One region of the Staphylococcus simiae genome, then DNA from elsewhere that is predicted to be linked to it. Evidence: riboswitches for the same ligand, from Rfam matches in the RefSeq annotation. Region 1 holds a riboswitch; each other region holds the start of a gene.
The links. A riboswitch is a leader RNA that binds a small molecule or an ion and turns the genes downstream of it on or off. The one in region 1 is predicted to bind S-adenosylmethionine.

Region 1 (5,169 bases):
TGTTGATCCAACTAAAGCAATTGCTGTAACCGTAATACCAGATACTAATGCAGGCATTGCTTCAGGTAATAATACCTTTCTAATAACTGTCCAAGTGTTAGCCCCCATAGACCAAGCCGCTTCAATAACACCTTTATCAATTTCTTTAAAAGCAATTTCTACAAGTCTGGCATAGAATGGTGCTGCGCCAATAATTAATGCAGGTAAGGCGCCTGTTGGACCACTAATTGTCCCTAATACTAAGCTCGTGAATGGTATTAATAATAATATTAAAATGATGAACGGAATTGCTCTAAATAAATTTACAATGAATGACACAATTGTATAAAAAATTCTTGCGCCTACAGATGTGCCTTTAGCTGATAAGAACAATAGCACCCCTAAGATAATACCGAATATAAAAGCAAAGATTGTCGAGACAACTGTCATATAGAGTGTTTCAACTACTGCCTGCCAAACATCTGGCCATTGCACATTAGGCATTGTAACCATTTCATTGATAATATCGCTAAATGATTTACCCATGTCGTAACACCTCCACTTTGACGTGTTGTTCATTCAATTCTTTTTTGAATTTTCCAAAATCTTCAGGAGTAATAAATGGAATATGTAGAATTAAAAAGCCAACCGTACCTTCTTTTGTATTTTTAATATTCGCTTCAAGAATATTTATATCAATGTTATATAACTTTGAAAGATTAGAAACAATAGGTTCTGTTGTCGTTGAACCAGTAAAGTTCAATCTAACGATATATGCATTTGGATCAAGTGGTTCTAAATCAACAGTCGAATCATTAAAATCATCGTTTAAGTCTTCTTTAACAAAACGCTTAGTTACTTCATGTTGTGGATTTTCAAAAACATTGGTTACACTGCCTTGCTCAATCACACGCCCATTTTCCATGACAGCAACTTCATCACAAATTCGACGAATAACATGCATTTCATGAGTAATTAAGACTATTGTAAGATTTTGTTGTTGACGAATTTTAAGTAATAAATCTAAAATTTCATCAGTTGTTTGTGGGTCTAATGCGCTCGTTGCTTCATCACAAAGTAAGACCGTTGGATCATTTGCTAATGCTCTAGCAATACCCACTCTTTGTTTTTGTCCACCAGATAATTCTGAAGGATAAGCATTCTCTCTTCCCTTTAGTCCAACAAGTTCAATTAATTCTAAGGCTTTCCTCTTGGCATCATTTCTAGACACACCAGCAATTTCAAGTGGAAATGTTATATTTTTAAGGACTGTTCTAGACCATAAAAGATTGAAATGTTGGAAAATCATGCTTACTTTTTGACGTTTTTTTCGTAGTCCTGATTTAGAAAGCTTACTAATATTATCGCCATCTATAATAATATCGCCAGAAGTTGGTGCTTCTAAGTTATTAAACATTCTAATTAATGTACTCTTACCTGCACCTGAAAAACCAATCACCCCATATATTGATCCTGATTTAATAGATAAATCAACATGATCAACAGCTAGAACATTTTTGTTTTTCGTATGATATTCTTTGACGACTTGTTTTAACTCAATCACGTATATACCTCCCCAGTATTGCTTAATAAAATAAAAAATGCTTTCTCAATATCGATAAAAAGATTGAGAAAGCAATAAAAGTATTGTTTCTCTCATCTTCTAAAGTTAAAAACTTTATGTGAATTGGCACCATTTCCATTACAGACGGTTGCCGGGTTTCGTAGGGCACATCCCTCCACCACTCTCGATAAGAGCTTACGCATCATTTAATTTGTTTTAATCCTACCATTACTGTATAAATTCGTCAATAATTATTTTAAATTTTCTAACAAATTAGGAACAGACTGAAAAGCATAAATTCGTTTAACTTCTTTATCTCGATTCATCAACAATAATACTGGTACTGACATAATTTGATTTATTTCACTAAATTGTGGATGAAAGTTTAAATCAATTTTAATTATTGGTAACTGCAAAATTTCATTGGCAATATCGAGCATTCGTTCTGAAATTTTGCATGTACCACATGTCGGTGTATAACCAAAGATTAAATGTTTGTCTTTGTCAAAATTTTGTGTGACATCCGTAATATCTATAGTGCAACTCATTATTTAAACGAACCTTTCTTAAAGTGTTTGATATTAAAATTATAATCGACTCATCATTTAACGCAATCGACTTGCTTACATTGTATGTACTAATTTTATGTCATTATTTTTACTTTAGCGACTCACTGTAATTACTATTTTATGTATTTGGACTATTATTAATGACTTTACAACCTCTCATATCACAAACATAAGGTTCTTACTTATCTAATAATATTTCAATTCTTGGATTAGTTAATTTAAGTTATTGTAAAAAAATAACTCCTCAATACTATGATTAAGGAGTTTGATATTATTATTCGCCAATCATTTCTGAATATTGATCTGCTGATAATAATGCTTCAATTTGACTGTCGTCACTAATTTCTACTTTGACCATCCATGCTTTTTCATATGGAGATTCATTTACAAATTCAGGGCTATCTTCTAGTTCTTCGTTAACTTCAACTACTTTACCAGAAATTGGCGCATATAATTCTGATACTGTTTTTACAGATTCTACACTACCAAAAGTATCCCCTTCATTAATTTCATCATCAGTTTCAGGTAACTCAACAAAAACGATGTCACCTAACTCTCCTTGAGCATATTCAGTGATACCAATTGTTGCAACATTACCATCAACTTTAACCCATTCATGTTCTTTTGAATATTTAAATTCGTTCGGTACTGCCAAAAGAATCCCCTCCTAATTAATTTTACATATTTATGATGCCACAAGCTTTAACGTCATTCAACAATAATCTATAAAATTTCGAATGACTGTTAATCTACATTTTACATGTAAACGAAATAAAAATCGACAAAATTAAGAAAACGTTTTCAAAATTACGCTAACCACGTATCCTTATATTGATCTTCTTTAAATCCTAGTGTAATTTTATCTCCTGAAATTGCTAATGGACGTTTCACTAACATACCATCAGATGATAATAGCTCTAACTTTTCATCATCTGATAAATCTTTAAGTTTATTTTTTAAATCTAGTTCACGATATTTTGCACCGTGTGTATTAAATAACTTGTTAATATCAACGCCAGTATTGGCAATAATTGTTTCAAATTCACTTTTAGTTGGTGTATGTTGAATAATATCAATTGGCTCATAACTCACACCATATTCATCTAAAAACTTTGCTGCTTTTTTACAAGTAGTACAGTTCTTATATTGATAGAATTTAATCATTATGAATAAACCTCCTTTATATATTATCTTTAATATATCATTTTAACGTCAAAATGGCTTTACTTTTAGAGCTAATTTTTTTATAAAAAAGATATCATTAGCTATAATAGGTTTAAATATTCTATTTAGAGGAGATGTAAAGATGAAATCAATTTCAACGACAGAAGAGTTTAAGAACATTATCAATAGTGATCAACCTGTGATTATTAAATTTGAAGCTGGTTGGTGTCCCGACTGTAAAGCTATGGATATGTGGATAGATCCAATTATGGAAGAATATAATAACTACCAATGGTATTCAGTGAATCGTGATGAACTTGAGGACGTAGCAGCTGATAATGATGTTATGGGTATTCCTAGTTTATTAGTATTTGAAAACGATCATAAAATTGCACATTTGCATTCAGCTAATGCAAAATCACCAGAACAAGTTGAAACATTTTTAGCAGAAACATTTAACAAATAAGTTTAATTAGCACAACAGGTCTGAAGAGCGCTCTTCAGACCTGTTTTTAGTATTACTTAATACTTGGATAACTTTAATATTCTGTGATAAGATTTTTATTTTTACGCGGCGCTTTAGGCATTTCTTCTTCTAAATCAGTTAAGTATAAAAATCCTGCTAAAATTTCATCATTTTTAACACCTAGTACTTTTCTTACTTTTGGATCAAAGATATACATTGGTGATTTCCAACATGTACCAATACCTGCTTCATAAAGTAATAGCATTAAATTTTGTGCGTACGCTCCAAATGCAAAATAATTCTCTCTATTTTGTTTTTGTCTAGGGTCTGTCTTCATAATTAGCAGTAACATGCCCCCTAATTTAGTAACCGCATCATAATGACTTTGTTGCTTATCTAATTCATTGGGAAACGCAAATTTTGATATGTCTTCACTCATATCACCTAAACGATCTTTAGATACATGTACTAATCTCCACGGCTCTCTCATACCATGATTCGGAGCATCAGCAGCTTTTTCGATTGCTTCATATAAAGCATTGTCATCAATATGCATATCTCTTTTAAACTTTTTAACACTTCGTCTTTCTGCTATTGCTTGTTGTAAATCCACTTAAAATCGCTCCCTCACGTACTATTGATAATACTTATCAATTATATGATATGCCTTAAGCAAATTCAACTAAACTACTTGTTAGTATATAATGCGATTTGTCTACTTAATTGCGAAACATCAATTTGACCTGGTGCTTGTGGTTCACCCAAACAGCCATATGTCAATGATCCCCCAAAGACACCCTGAGCAGTACGCGATACTAATCCAAGATGTGACATGGAAATACCAACTACTTTTGAACTGATTGACTGGGAAGCTAATGACATAGCTTGCAATAATTTAATCACATCATCTTTATCTTGAGGCATCACAGCAACCTTAACATAATCTGGTTGGAATTTTTGCATTTTATAATAAATAAAATTCAATTCTTCTTGTGTAGGTGTTTCATCAAAATTATGATGTGACAAAATAACTTTTGTCATCGGTTGAACTGTTGCTATCATGTGTTGATATAAATTAACATCAATATGTTGATCCCATTCGATATCAATTATATCTATATCTTTTGTCTCTGCTAACATATATAGAAGATTAATATAGTCATCCTGTAGTAAATTACCTTTACCACCTTGCTGATTTGTGCGGTAAGTCACTAATAGTTGTTGCTGATTTAAAATAGACCTTAAGTCCTTTATTAACACACGAATTGCTTCTTTCGATACATCATGTAATTGATCAATTCTAAGTTCTACTATATCAATATCAGCTATTTTAACTTTAATTTCATCTATTAATTGTTGCGTAATGATTTGTTCAGGTGCGATAGTTACTACGACTTTGACATCATTCATTTTAGTTCCTCTTTTCT
Region 2 (5,169 bases), 980 kb from region 1:
AATTTTTCCCATGGTAATAAAACATCAGTACGTCCAAAATGGCCATATGCTGCAGTTTGTTTATAGATAGGTTGTTTTAAATCTAACATCTTAATGATGCCAGCCGGTCTTAAATCAAAATGTTTTCTAACTGCTTCAACTAATTGTCCTTCTGACACTTTACCAGTTCCAAAAGTATCAATTGCAATAGAAACAGGCTCAGCAACACCAATTGCATATGCTAGTTGAACTTCACATTGAGCTGCTAGTCCAGCTGCAACAATATTTTTAGCAACATAACGTGCAGCATAAGCAGCTGAACGGTCTACTTTTGTTGGATCCTTACCACTGAAACAACCACCACCATGACGTGCATAACCACCGTATGTATCTACGATAATTTTACGCCCTGTTAATCCAGCATCACCTTGTGGTCCACCAATTACAAAACGACCAGTTGGGTTGATATAAAATTTAGTTTGCTCATCTAATAAATTCTCAGGTACAGTTGGATAAATAACTTGTGTTTTAATATCTTGTTGAATTTGTTCTAATGTCACATCTTCTGAATGTTGAGTTGACACAACAATTGTATCGATACGCACTGGATGATCTTGTTCGTCGTATTCAACAGTCACTTGAACTTTACCATCAGGACGTAAATAATCTAGTATATGGTCTTTTCTAACATCAGATAAACGTTTTGCTAATTTATGTGATAAATCAATAGCTAAAGGCATATAAGAATCTGTTTCATTTGTAGCAAATCCAAACATTAATCCTTGGTCACCCGCACCTGTTGCTTCAATTTCTTCTTCTGAATTATTATCACGATATTCTAATGCTTGATCTACACCTTGTGCGATATCTGGTGATTGTTCATCGATTGCCGTTAAAATTGCCATTGTTTCATAATCGTAGCCATATTTAGCTCTAGTGTAACCAATGTCTTTAATTGTTTCTCTTACTACTTTTGGAATATCTACATAAGTCGTTGTAGATATTTCTCCAGCTATTAAAGCCATACCTGTAGTTACTGTTGTTTCACATGCCACTCGTGCATTTGGATCATCTTTCAATATCGCATCTAATATAGCATCTGACACTTGATCAGCTATTTTATCTGGATGTCCTTCTGTTACTGACTCTGAAGTAAATAATCGTTTGTTATATAACATAATTTGCTCCTTTTATTTTAAATTACGACAATTCTCTTGTATGAGCTAATTAAAAAGGCCTTCTAACTATTTACATAGAGAGAAGGCCTAATACGTCCATTCGCTCTTATCGTTCAGACCTATATGTCTGCAAACGGTTTGGCACCTTTCTTTTATAAAAAAGAGGTTGCTGGGTTTCATTGGGTCCATGTCCCTCCACCACTCAGGATAAGAGAATCCGTTAAGAATAATAGTACCGAATTACAGAATTAATGTCAATTTTTGGTATAAAAATTTACTATAAAATATTGTAGATTAATTATTTCAATGTGTTATACTATTTAAATGTAAAGGCTTACATTTAAATTATCGCTTTGGAGGGATTTAGGATGTCAGTAGATAGTTACACTGAATCAACTAAAATAGACAACTTATTAAAGAAACCATCTTCACTTTTCCAACTTTCAACAACGCAATTGTATAATAAAATACTGGACAATGATGAAGGTGTACTCACAGAATTAGGCGCTGTTAATGCTAGCACAGGTAAATATACTGGTCGCTCACCTAAAGACAAATTTATTGTCACAGAACCTTCTTATAGAGATAACATTGATTGGGGAACTATTAATCAACCCATTGATGAAGAAACATTCTTAAGTTTATACCATAAAGTGTTAGATTATTTAGATCAAAAAGATGAACTGTATGTCTTTAATGGATACGCAGGTAGTGACAAAGATACCATGTTAAAACTAACAGTCATTAATGAACTGGCTTGGCATAATTTATTTGCTAAAAATATGTTCATTAGACCTGAATCTAAAGAAGAAGCATCAAAAATAAAACCCAATTTCACAATTGTTTCAGCACCACATTTTAAAGCTGATCCAAAAGTTGACGGTACAAATTCAGAGACGTTCGTTATTATTTCTTTCAAACATAAAGTGATTCTAATTGGTGGTACTGAATATGCCGGAGAAATGAAAAAAGGTATCTTCTCTGTTATGAATTATTTATTACCAATGCAAGACATTATGAGCATGCATTGTTCAGCAAATGTCGGAGAAAAAGGCGATGTTGCTTTATTCTTCGGTTTATCAGGTACAGGTAAAACGACTTTATCTGCAGATCCTAAACGTAAATTAATTGGTGATGATGAACACGGTTGGAACAAAAACGGTGTCTTCAATATCGAAGGTGGATGTTACGCTAAAGCTATTCACTTATCAAAGGAAAAAGAACCACAAATTTATAATGCTATTAAATACGGTACAATATTAGAAAATACTGTTGTAGCAGAGGATGGCAGTGTCAATTTCGATGACAATCGTTATACCGAAAATACACGTGCTGCTTATCCAATTAATCATATTGATAATATTGTCGTACCTTCAAAAGCAGCTCATCCTAATACTATTATTTTCTTAACTGCTGATGCATTTGGAGTAATCCCTCCAATTTCTAAATTAAATAAAAAGCAAGCTATGTACCATTTCTTAAGTGGCTTCACATCTAAGTTAGCTGGTACTGAACGTGGTGTTACTGAACCAGAACCTTCCTTCTCAACTTGTTTTGGTGCACCATTCTTACCATTACATCCAACAGTTTATGCAGATTTATTAGGAGAATTGATTGATCAACATGATGTAGATGTTTACTTAGTTAATACAGGATGGACTGGCGGAAAATACGGAGTTGGTCGTCGTATTAGTCTACACTATACACGTCAAATGGTTAACCAAGCTATTTCTGGCAAATTAAAACATGCAGAATATACTAAAGATAGTACATTTGGATTAAGCATTCCCGTTGAAATTGAAGATGTACCAAAAACAATCTTAAATCCTATTAATGCATGGAGTGATCCTGACAAATATAAAGCTCAAGCTCAAGATTTAATTCAACGTTTCGAAAATAATTTTGAAAAGTTTGGGAAAGAAGTAGAACATATTGCTTCTCAAGGTGGCTTTAACAAATAACACCTTATCGTCATAAACAATTCGAAGTAATATAACAGACAACAAGCCAAGATTTTCAGTTGAAAATCTTGGCTTATTCATATTCAAAATATAAAAATCGGACTAATAGAAAATAACTAAAACTTTCTATCGGTCGATTTATTATAAAGTCAATTATTTTACTATTTAACGATTCGTAAGTTGATGTGTTTCGACTTTAGTCATAAATGATTTGATATAACTTAATGCTTCTTTTAATGCTGGCGGTCTCGGTACATGTCCTTCATCTTCTTGATAAAAAGTATCATATGTTACTCCTTTAAGAGAGAGTTGTTGCTCTAAGTAATAAGCCTGATGTATCCCAACTTGTTGATCTTTCTCACCATGAACGATTAAAATTGGAGGACTTTGACGATTAAGTAAATGTATAGCATCACGAGCTTCATATTGTACTTTATCTTTTTGAGGATGTCCCACCATTCTTCTTAACATCCCTCTTAAATCTATACGTTCTTCATACATTAAATTAATATCTGATACGCCACCCCAAATAATGTAACTACTCACAGGTAACTCTTGAAAAGTCAATAACCCCTGCAATCCTCCTCTAGAAAATCCTATCATATGGATAAATGCATCTGGATATTTACTATGTAATAAGCGTATGAGTACTGTAACATCATTGAGATCACCACGATAAAATTCATCTTTGCCTTCACTACCATTATTCCCTCTATAGTACGGGCCTATCACTAATGTATCTTTATCTGCAAATTGCATTAGACGCGCTGCTCTAACTCGACCAACTTGACCTTTTCCACCACGTAAATAGACAACAATTCTTTTAATCTCAGTCAACGGTGTCATCATTAATGCTTTGACTTTTAAGTGATCTACAACATAAGTAACTTCATCAAATTGATGATCGAATGATGTCACTGGCATACGTTTAACTTTGATAAAATCCAAGTGCAATCACCCTTTCTAAGCACGTTAATATCGTTTCGTCTTGCAATAAGTAACTTTGTTGCTCCTTACTAATGTCGTTAATATTGTTAAATAATACTGGTCCTGTTGTTTCCATATAGTCATATTTTTCATTAATTTCATTTACATCAATAAAATAGACATCTTTTATAAATGTCTCATCTTCTACAGTTGCAATATGATATTGAGCAATATAATGAAGTGCTTTAACAGTAGCACCTGTTTCTTCATAGAGTTCTCTTTTGACTGCATCTTCACTCGTTTCAAAATCTTCCCTTTTACCACCAGGAAATTCAATACCACGTATTTTATGGTTAGTGAAAAGTAATTGATCATTATAAACTGGAATAGCAAGGACATGATTACCATCTGCCTCATTGATATCTGTCTTATAAGTTAATTCAACTAGTCGCTGATCCTTATCCCAAAACTTCATGGTCATCACATCCTTTCAATATATGTTAAACTGTTGATACATTATTTTCAGTTGGGGGCACTACTATGAAAAAAATATTTTTAGCGCTGATTCATTTTTATCAACGCTTTATTTCGCCACTCACTCCACCTACTTGTCGTTTTTATCCGACATGTTCAGAGTATACTAGAGAAGCCATTCAATATCATGGTGCGTTTAAAGGCTTATATTTAGGCATCAGACGCATATTGAAATGTCATCCTTTACACAAAGGTGGCTTTGATCCAGTTCCATTAAAAAAAGATAAATCGAAACATTCACATCATAACCACGATTAATATGGTTGTAGTCGTGTAATATCAATTTTAGGAGGATGAAATTCAATAGATCCTCCTTTTAATATGCCTGATCCCTCAACAACATCCTGTTTAAAATAATATCCTGTAGGTGTAACATCTCCAGGATAATCTCCATCTTTAGCTAACATGGCTGTAAAATATCTACTCAAACCATATTCATACATACCTCCAATAACCACTTTAACATTTAACTGATGTAGAACTTTAATGATTTGTTGAACTTTATCTATACCACCTAGTCGAAATGGTTTAACTACGACTACATTGATTGGATAACTTGCGACCAATGCTTTAATTTGTTCAATATGACG
Region 3 (5,169 bases), 790 kb from region 1:
ACAAGGTGTTAAAGAATGTATTCCAACATTGCTAGGTTATACAGGTGTGGGAATTTCATTTGGTATTGTAGCCGCTTCACAAAATTTTAGTATTTTAGAAATTATCTTACTGTGCCTCGTTATATATGCTGGTGCAGCACAATTTATTGTCTGTGCCCTGGTGATTGCTGGTACACCTATGACTGCCATTATTCTCACTACAGCAATAGTCAATTCTAGAATGTTCTTATTAAGTATGTCTTTAGCACCTAATTATAAAACATATAGTTTCTGGAATAGAGTAGGACTTGGTTCATTAGTTACTGACGAAACGTTTGCAGTTGCAATTACCCCTTATTTAAAAGGAGAAAAAATTAATGATCGCTGGTTACATGGTTTAAATATTACAGCTTATCTATTTTGGACAGTGTCGTGTGTTGCAGGTGCAATATTTGGTAAATATATTTCAAATCCAGAAATGCTTGGTTTAGATTTTGCCATTACTGCGATGTTTGTCTTTTTAGGAATTGCTCAATTTGAATCAATAACAAAATCAAGATTCCGTATTTATGTCGTATTAATTGTTGCGGTTATTGTTATGATGTTGATATTGAGTTTAATGATGCCTTCATATGTTGCAATTTTAATTTCAGCTGTTTTAGCAGCAACACTAGGGGTGGTGATGGATAAATGACGATTTCTACATATATGCTCATACTTATTTTATTATGTGGTTTAGTCACGCTCATTATTCGAATTGTGCCATTTATGCTGATTTCTAAAGTACATCTACCTGATAAAGTTATACAGTGGCTATCATTTATTCCTATCACATTATTCACAGCGTTGGTCATAGATTCAATAATACAACAGCCAATGCATGGTCATGGTTACACGTTAAATATGCCTTATGTCATTGCGTTAGTTCCGACCTTATTGCTAGCTATCATTTCTAGAAGTTTGACGATAACGATTGTTGGTGGCATTGTTGTCATGGCATTACTGAGATTTTTCTTTTAAATAGGTTGAACGACATGGCTAACTTAGTTAAAATACTAGTAATTAGAAAATTCTGAATAGTTATCGAAACAGCATGGAATAATTATCACAACAGTGTGTTAGTCACTTTCGAAAATGAGAGTGGGTTACAAATAATAAAAAATATTTCATAGACCTACCCCAGCAAGACTGATTTGCACTAACAACTAACGTTTAACAATTTCATATATCTTATTAGGAGAAGTTGAGGGACTTGGCCCGATGATACTTCAGCAACCGACTTTTTAGCACGGTGCTAATACCAACGAATCACTCGAATGATAAGTATACAAACTTCTTACTGTTCATTGAGTAGGAAGTTTTTTTAATAAGGAGGAAAGTACGATGACAAATTACACAGTAGATACTTTGAATTTAGGTGAATTTACAACTGAGTCTGGAGAAGTAATAAATAATTTACAATTACGCTATGAACATGTTGGGTATCAAGGACAACCATTAGTTGTAGTTTGTCATGCATTAACTGGAAATCATTTAACTTATGGAACTGATGATAACCATGGTTGGTGGAGAGAAATTATTGATGGTGGTTATATGCCGATTAACGATTATCAATTCCTAACATTTAATGTTATAGGTAGTCCGTTTGGTTCAAGCTCACCATTAAATGATCCTGATTTTCCACGTCATCTTACATTAAGAGATATTGTTAGAGCTAATGAATTAGGAATAGAAGCACTTGGGTATGACCATATTAATATTTTAATTGGTGGCAGTTTAGGTGGCATGCAAGCGATGGAAATGCTTTATAATCAACGCTTTACTGTGGATAAAGCGATTATTTTAGCGGCAACAGATAAAACATCGTCGTATAGTAGAGCGTTTAATGAAATAGCGCGACAAGCCATACATATTGGTGGTAAAGAAGGATTGAGTATAGCGCGACAACTTGGTTTCTTAACCTATCGCTCCTCTAAAAGTTATGATCAACGCTTTACACCAGATGAAGTAGTCGAGTATCAACAATACCAAGGTAATAAATTCAAACAACAATTTGATTTGAATTGCTACGTCACACTACTCGATGTCTTAGATAGTCATAATATTGAGCGAGGTCGACAAGATGTAAATCAAGTCTTTGGCCAATTAGATACCAAAGTATTAACGATCATCGATGATTTGTTATATCCAGATGATCAAGTAAAAGCATTAGGCGAACGCTTTAAATATCATCGCCATTTCTTTGTACCAGATAATGTTGGTCATGATGGCTTCCTACTTAACTTTAATAGATGGGCACCTAACTTGTATCATTTTCTAAATTTAAAGCATTTTAAACGTAAATAACTTTATGAGCCTGGGACAAAAAGTATTTTACACTTAAAATGAAGCGTTTGACAGTAACTGTCTAGTTTTTAAAATGCTGAAAAATCAATGTTTTAAAAATTTAGTCAGTGTAGCCATAGTGCAATTACAAAATAAAATTTGTTTCTGTTCCGCTTCCGTAGCTACTGCTGTAAAAGTAAATAAGTGATATATAGCAATATTAATGGGTGGAATAGCGTATGGTATCACACAATCAAGCACTGCCTAATGACTATAATAGGTAGTGTCAAAATTATATTGTATTAAATGTTATACAAACCAAATTCCTTTAATTGTGAAATTGTAGCAAAGAGGTTAAAATGATAGCTATAGTTAAAAATATGGGAGTGGCGTATGTGTTTTCAAAAATACAACCTAAAGCTACAATAATATCAATTATTTCATTACTAATTGTTGCTGTAGCTTTATATCTAATACCTGGTTTAGGGCTAGTACTATGCTTGTTTGCAACAATTCCGGGTATAGTGTTATGGAACAAATCTACGCAATCGTTTGGTATAACTGCATTACTTACTGTGATATTAACGACAGTACTTGGTAATACATTTGTCCTAAGTAGTATTGTGTTAGTTTTAATTGCAAGTTTAATCATTGGCCAATTATTAAAAGAACGAACATCTAAAGAACGTATTCTTTATGTAACGACAGCTTCAATGAGTGTTATCTCATTGATTGGATTTATGTTGTTACAAACTTTCAATAAAATTCCAACATCAGCTGTGTTAGTCAAACCATTCAAAGATGCTTTACATGAAGCGGCAATAATGACTGGTGCAGATGCAAATATGAGACAAATCATGGAAGAAGGATTTAGACAGACAACTGCACAACTTCCTGGTTACCTCATTATGATTACATTTCTTATTGTCTTAATTAATTTAATGATTACATTTCCGATTTTACGAAAATTTAAAGTAGCGACACCAATATTCAAACCACTATTTGCTTGGCAAATTAGCCCAGTCTTATTGTGGGTATATATTATTGTCTTAATTTGTTTAATGTTTACGAATGAACCAAGTATTTTCCAGAGCATTATTTTGAATTTTGAACTTGTGTTATCATTAGTGATGTATATCCAAGGTTTAAGTGTCATTCACTTCTTTGGTAAAGCGAAACGCATACCAAATGTAGTAACCATTCTATTAATGGTTATCGGAACAATACTTACACCTGCGACACATATCGTAGGCTTACTTGGTATCATTGATTTAAGTTTAAATTTAAAACGTATGATGAAGAATAATTTTAAAAAGTGAATAGAGGTGGAATAATGAATCGGCAATCCACTAAGAAAGCTTTACTTATACCATTTGTCATCATGATCATCACAGCCATCGTCTTAATGGGCGTATGGTTTATCTTTAATAGCATTGTAGCTTTGATTGCTTCGGCAATTCTTGTCGTGATGATTATCGTGAGCGTTATATTATTTAGAAAAGCGCTACTGAAAATGGATAATTATGTGGATCATTTAAGTGCGGTAATATCAGCTAATAACAATAAAGCGATAAAGCATTTACCAATTGGTATGGTCATTCTAGATAAGAACGATCACATAGAATGGGTTAATCAGTTTATGTCTGAACATTTAGATACCAATGTGATATCAGAATCTGTAAATGAAGTATTTCCAAATATTTTAAAACAATTAGAAAAAGTGAAAGAACTGCAAATAGAGTACAATCAATATCATTTTAATGTACGTTATTCTGAAAATGATCATTGTTTATATTTCTTTGACGTGACAGAACAAGCACATACACATACATTATATGAAAATTCAAAACCAATTATCGCAACGTTATTTTTAGATAATTATGATGAAATCACACAAAATATGAACGATACACAACGTTCTGAAATTAACTCTATGGTGACACGTGTCATCAGTCGCTGGGCGTCAGAGTATAATATCTTCTTCAAAAGATATAGTTCAGATCAATTCGTTGCGTATTTGAATCAAAAAATATTAGCAGATTTAGAGAAATCCAACTTTGATATTTTAAGTCAGTTACGTGAAAAAAGTGTTGGTTACCGTGCACAATTAACACTAAGTATTGGTGTCGGTGAAGGTACGGAGAACTTAATTGACTTAGGTGAGTTATCACAATCAGGATTAGACTTAGCGCTAGGTCGTGGTGGTGACCAAGTCTCTATCAAGAATATTAACGGTAACGTGCGTTTCTATGGTGGTAAGACTGACCCAATGGAAAAACGTACACGTGTAAGAGCGCGAGTAATTTCTCACGCCTTAAAAGATATTTTAGCTGAAGGTGACAAAGTCATTATCATGGGACATAAACGTCCAGACTTAGATGCGATAGGTGCAGCAATTGGGGTATCTCGATTTGCGATGATGAACAATTTAGAAGCCTATATTGTATTAAACGAGTCAGATATTGATCCAACACTTCGTCGAGTAATGAATGAAATTGATAAGAAACCAGAATTAAGAGAACGTTTTGTAACATCTGATGATGCATGGGATATGATGACTTCTAAGACAACCGTAGTCGTTGTAGATACACATAAACCAGAACTTGTCTTAGATGAAAATGTCTTAAATAAAGCGAATCGTAAAGTAGTGATTGATCATCATAGACGTGGCGAAAGCTTTATCTCTAATCCATTACTTGTTTATATGGAACCATACGCAAGTTCTACAGCAGAACTTGTTACAGAGTTATTAGAGTATCAACCGACAGAACAACGTCTAACAAGACTTGAGTCAACTGTCATGTATGCAGGAATTATCGTTGATACTAGAAACTTTACATTACGTACAGGTTCAAGAACATTTGA
Region 4 (5,169 bases), 1.2 Mb from region 1:
GTTACTTCAAGATATATAGTTGAAAGTCACCGCCATATTATACTTTAGACGTTTTTTTCTTTAATTTTGGAAGGTTAAAAACGATCGCAAACAAACCACAAACACCTAATAATATAGGATAAATACTATAAGGTACCATCATAAATGGTGAGATACCTGCGACACCAGCTGCTGAAATAACTTGTGGACTATAAGGTAACAATCCTTGGAAACATCCGCCAAAAATATCTAAAATACTTGCTGATTTTCTTGGATCAACATCATATTCATCAGCAATATTTTTTGCTAATGGGCCAGACATAATAATTGAAATCGTATTATTAGCCGTTGCAATATCTGCAGCACTTACTAAACTTGCGATACCTAGTTCTGCACCACGTTTGGATTTCACTTTTGAACGTACAAATTGTAACAACCAAGTAATACCGCCATTATGTTGAATAATACCTACTAAACCACCTATTAATAATGCAATCATGGCAATATCTTCCATGCTCATAATCCCTTTTGAAATTGCGTTTAACAATCCAGTCCAACCAAATGAGCCATCGATGATACCTATTAATCCAGCCAACAATGTACCACCTATTAATACGATAATAACATTCACACCTATTAAAGCTAATACTAACACCAAGACATACGGAATGACTTTGACGAGTTGGTAATCATAATTTTTAGTATGATCAATCGCTATACCATTAGTTAAAAAGAATAATACGATAATCGTTATAATGGCACCAGGTAAGACAATTTTAAAATTCACTCTAAATTTATCTTTCATTTTCGTATGTTGCGTACGTACGGCAGCAATAGTTGTATCAGAAATCATCGATAAATTATCACCAAACATGGCACCACCTACAACTGTCGCCATTGCTAGTGCAGTAGGAACATCTGTTGCTTGCGCAAACCCATAACCAACTGGAGCAATTGCTGCTACTGTACCAACTGACGTCCCCATTGAAATAGATACAAACATGCAAATAATAAACAAACCAACGATGATAAGATTTTGTGGAATTAATGATAATCCTAAATTTACTGTGGATGTTACGCCACCCATTTTTTCAGCAGTTGTTGAAAAAGCACCTGCTAAGACAAAGATTAACATCATTAAGATAATATTTGAATGTCCAGCACCTCTAGTAAACACTTCAACTTTAGACGCAAAAGATTCTTTCCTATTCATTAATAACGCCACAATGACTGTGACTGTAATCGCAACATTTAATGGCATTGTCGTAAAGTCACCCGTTACAATACCAACACCTAAAAATAAAGCTACAAATAATAACAATGGAAATAAGGCCCATGCATTACTTTTTTTCTGTTCTTCCATTTTTTTACCTGCTTTCCAATAAAAATACCTCTTTCTGATAAAGAAGAAAGAGGTCAATTGATGAATACCTGCTTATCTTCAAACCTTTTCGGTTACTGGAATTGGCACATTAGTCATGTTGCCGAAGTTTCGTAGGGCCAGTCCCTCCACTTCTCTTGATAAGTTTATATATGATTTAAAGTCTTACCGTAAAAGATAACATAGTTAGCGTCAAGTGTCATTAGAATAAAAGTACTTATTTAAATGATTTTTTTCATCACTTGTTGTTCGTTCATCAAACTAAGTTATCTTAATCATTGTTGTTAATATCATATTTAACATCGATATACAGCATAATAACAACGATAATAATTAATCCCATAATTGGAATGATTAATAGCAACCATAATTTAAAATACAGTGCTATTAAAATAAGCATAACGCTCACTAAAGTAATGATTAAAGACCAATATTTCAACTTTTTAGTGCGTTCTGCTGACATCACTTTAACGCGTTTATCTCTATCTGGCGCATTTATAATATAATCAATGCCCAACTTTCTAAGTATGATATTAGCAATGATGATTGGTACCCAAATTAAGAAGATGATAAGTAATTGCCATTGATTGCTAGAAACTGTTGGCACTACACCAATAATTAAAAAGGGTAAGAAGGCAATAACGGTTGCTATCATGGCCATCGTATAGTCACCTAATGGCGTCAGCCAAATACGTTGTTGTTGTATATTATGCGCTACTGCAAACATATTACCTAATAACATACAAGATAAGAATATCCCGCTACATAATATTAATAAACTTGTATCATCCATTTTATCGAACAATAATGCAGTACTAAGTACAATAGCCACAACTACAAACGTCAAAAGTTTAAATGTAATCGCTAGCCTTTTAAACATCGCTCGTCATCCTTTCAAGATGTAATATGTCGCTTTGTTTCTAAAAGGGCATTGATGTTGACTATGGTTCGCTAATTTTCAAAATTAATTTAATAGTAACATGCTAAAAGTAGGAGAGAGACAGACATAAATCTTGTCAAAAATTTATGGCGTATATGCCCGTCTTGCACATTTAAAGCTACTTAGATTTTAATCTTTTGTAGCTTTTATGCAGTTGCACGAATAGTGTCAACTGTAATCCTTAAATTTTTTCTATGACGGGTCCCTCCCACCCTGGCAAGACTGACTAGGTTTTTAAAACGTTGATTTAATAACATTTTTAAAACCGACAGTTACTGCTAAATACTACATGTTAAGTGTAAAATACTTTTTGTCTCAGGCTCATCAAAATCGTTTATCCAAGTTGTCTAGAAAACTTAAATATTGCTATTTTATGTATAAAAAATGGAATGACCAGAGATTCACTTACGAATAGTCTCTTAGTCATTCCATATACGATTATCAATGTGCTGTCATACACATTAATCTATTTGAATACCACCAGTTACACCAAATACTTGTCCAGTAGTATAACTTGATTCTTCTGCTGCAAGTAGAACATACGTACCTGATAGTTCAACAGGTTGACCTGCTCTACCTAGAGGTGTGTTCTGTCCAAAAGTAGGGATTTTACTTTGTGGTTGTCCGCCACTAATTTGTAGTGGTGACCAAAATGGACCTGGGGCAACACAATTGACGCGTATGCCTTTAGGACCTAATTCTTCAGATAAACTTTTTGTTAATGAAATGATTGCTGCTTTGGAAGCGGCATAATCATGTAATATTGGACTTGGATTATATCCTTGAACAGATGATGTTGTTGTAATTGATGCACCTGGTTGTAGGTATTGTAAGGCTTTTTGAACTGTCCAGAAGATTGGATAAACATTCGTTTCAAATGTTTCAGCAAATGATTTAGTATCAAAACCTTGAATATCATCATGATATTGTTGATGACCAGCCACTAACGTTACATTATCTAAGCCACCTAACGTTTTATATGCTTGTTCAACAAGGTCGTAATTAAATTGTTCATCACGAATATCACCAGGGATTAACACTGCTTGACGGCCTGCTTGTTCAATCACTTCTTTAACTTCTTGGGCATCTTGCTCTTCACTTGGTAGATAGTTAATCGCAACATCAGCACCTTCTTTAGCGTAAGCAATCGCAGCAGCACGACCTATCGCTGAATCTCCACCCGTTACTAATATTTTATAATCTTGTAAACGTCCATGCCCTATATATGAAGTTTCACCACAGTCTGGCGCTGGTGTCATTTCACTTTGTAAGCCAGGCACAGGTTGTTCTTGTTTATCATAATCTGATGTTTTAAATTTATTTCTAGGATCTTGTGCTCCCATATTTTAACATCTCCTCATTAAGTTTCTATATTATATTTACCCAATGAGCACCCTACTTTAATCATATTTTCATTCTTTTTACTATACAGCAAACATTTATGCAAGTAATTGCTTAACCAAATTGACAAAGTAAGACGGTACTTTTTTCAAAATCTTTTCGTCCGGGTCATATTGAGGATGATGTAAGTCATAGTTACTATTTGAACCGATAAAGGCAAAGACACCAGGAATTTGTTGACTAAAGCCTGAAAAATCTTCACCTATTGTCAATGGTTCTTCCATAACATTGACGTTATAACCTACTTCTTGTGCTACTTTAATAGCTGTATCAGTTAGTTGTTGGTCATTAATAACTGCACCTGGTAATTTTGTATAATTCAATGTTACTGTAGCGTTAAACATTGCTGTTAAGCCTTGCGCAATATCTTGAAGTCTTTGTTCAATCAAATCTCTAACATTAGCGTCAAAAGTTCTCACTGTTCCTTGAACATACGCTTGATCCGCAATGACATTCCATGTTGAACCAGAAGTTACTTGTCCAATGGTTACCACCGCTTCATCAAATGCCGATATATTCCTACTAACAATTGACTGAATACTATTAATTAATTGTCCTAATACAATGACTGGGTCATTACTTTGTTCAGGTTTCGCTGCATGTCCACCTACACCTTGTATGTTAAATTCAAAGCGGTCCACGGCAGAAGTAATAACACCAGATTTAATAGCAAATTCACCAACATTGAGTGACGGATAATTATGAAATCCTAACACTGCTGATACATCATCAACTACCCCTGTATTAACGACTTCCAAAGCACCATAACCTAATTCTTCAGCAGCTTGAAAAATAATTTTAACACGTCCATTTAACTGCTCTTCTATTGCTTTCAATTGCAATGCCGTACCTAATACACTCGCCATATGAATATCATGTCCACAAGCATGCATAACATCTGACTTGTCAGATTTAAAATCATGATTAACTAATTCGTTAATAGGCAACGCATCGATATCACTTCTAATTGCGATACATTGATCTCCTTGTCCTATTTCCGCTACTAAACCCGTTTTTAAAGGTGTCTCTAAAATGTTAATATCATGTTCTTCAAGAATTTGTTGTAATTTTGCAGTCGTGTTAACCTCTTCATTTGAAAGTTCTGGATGTTGATGAAAATATCGACGCCATTCTACTAATTGATTATATTCTGTCATTATTATCTCTCCTTTAATCGTACTACCCATCGGCCAATATAATAAATAAACGTACCAACAATCACACCAATTGCTAAATTATTAGTTACTAAAATTAAAGCCATCGTGATTAACATTAAGCTTCCGCGTTTAAAAGGTGCTTCTTTAATATGTGACCATGTTCTTCTATCAAACGTATTTAATGATACTGATACAAGTACAACTGCTAAAACAACCATTGGAATATGTCCAACAATCGGTCCTAATACAATGACACATAATAATAAAAATATTCCTGTTGATAGCGTCGCTACTCTAGTCGTTGCTCCCAT

Region 2: it holds a riboswitch for S-adenosylmethionine, as region 1 does, so the genes downstream of both, metK (methionine adenosyltransferase) here and J3R86_RS03650 (methionine ABC transporter ATP-binding protein) in region 1, are expected to answer to the same signal.
Region 3: it holds a riboswitch for S-adenosylmethionine, as region 1 does, so the genes downstream of both, metX (homoserine O-acetyltransferase MetX) here and J3R86_RS03650 (methionine ABC transporter ATP-binding protein) in region 1, are expected to answer to the same signal.
Region 4: it holds a riboswitch for S-adenosylmethionine, as region 1 does, so the genes downstream of both, J3R86_RS10330 (Na+/H+ antiporter NhaC family protein) here and J3R86_RS03650 (methionine ABC transporter ATP-binding protein) in region 1, are expected to answer to the same signal.

The regions. Positions count from the first base shown of each region.
Region 1 is NZ_CP071589.1:800,201-805,369, reverse strand. Features, by position in the region: gene J3R86_RS03655 (methionine ABC transporter permease) at 1-525, opposite strand, end outside; gene J3R86_RS03650 (methionine ABC transporter ATP-binding protein) at 518-1,543, opposite strand; SAM riboswitch class I at 1,633-1,737, opposite strand; gene J3R86_RS03645 (thioredoxin family protein) at 1,795-2,091, opposite strand; gene gcvH (glycine cleavage system protein GcvH) at 2,387-2,767, opposite strand; gene J3R86_RS03635 (arsenate reductase family protein) at 2,920-3,276, opposite strand; gene J3R86_RS03630 (thioredoxin family protein) at 3,419-3,742, shown strand; gene J3R86_RS03625 (nitroreductase family protein) at 3,816-4,355, opposite strand; gene aroD (type I 3-dehydroquinate dehydratase) at 4,430-5,152, opposite strand.
Region 2 is NZ_CP071589.1:1,782,543-1,787,711, forward strand. Features, by position in the region: gene metK (methionine adenosyltransferase) at 1-1,157, opposite strand, end outside; SAM riboswitch class I at 1,261-1,371, opposite strand; gene pckA (phosphoenolpyruvate carboxykinase (ATP)) at 1,526-3,118, shown strand; gene J3R86_RS08030 (alpha/beta hydrolase family protein) at 3,284-4,042, opposite strand; gene ytkD (RNA deprotection pyrophosphohydrolase) at 4,047-4,526, opposite strand; gene yidD (membrane protein insertion efficiency factor YidD) at 4,586-4,837, shown strand; gene menC (o-succinylbenzoate synthase) at 4,834-5,169, opposite strand, start outside.
Region 3 is NZ_CP071589.1:14,043-19,211, forward strand. Features, by position in the region: gene J3R86_RS00050 (AzlC family ABC transporter permease) at 1-673, shown strand, start outside; gene J3R86_RS00055 (AzlD domain-containing protein) at 670-999, shown strand; SAM riboswitch class I at 1,207-1,305, shown strand; gene metX (homoserine O-acetyltransferase MetX) at 1,363-2,325, shown strand; gene J3R86_RS00065 (YybS family protein) at 2,685-3,623, shown strand; gene J3R86_RS00070 (DHH family phosphoesterase) at 3,638-5,169, shown strand, end outside.
Region 4 is NZ_CP071589.1:2,219,412-2,224,580, forward strand. Features, by position in the region: gene J3R86_RS10330 (Na+/H+ antiporter NhaC family protein) at 38-1,342, opposite strand; SAM riboswitch class I at 1,412-1,507, opposite strand; gene J3R86_RS10335 (hypothetical protein) at 1,632-2,240, opposite strand; gene J3R86_RS10340 (SDR family oxidoreductase) at 2,762-3,643, opposite strand; gene J3R86_RS10345 (amidohydrolase) at 3,740-4,858, opposite strand; gene J3R86_RS10350 (SulP family inorganic anion transporter) at 4,861-5,169, opposite strand, start outside.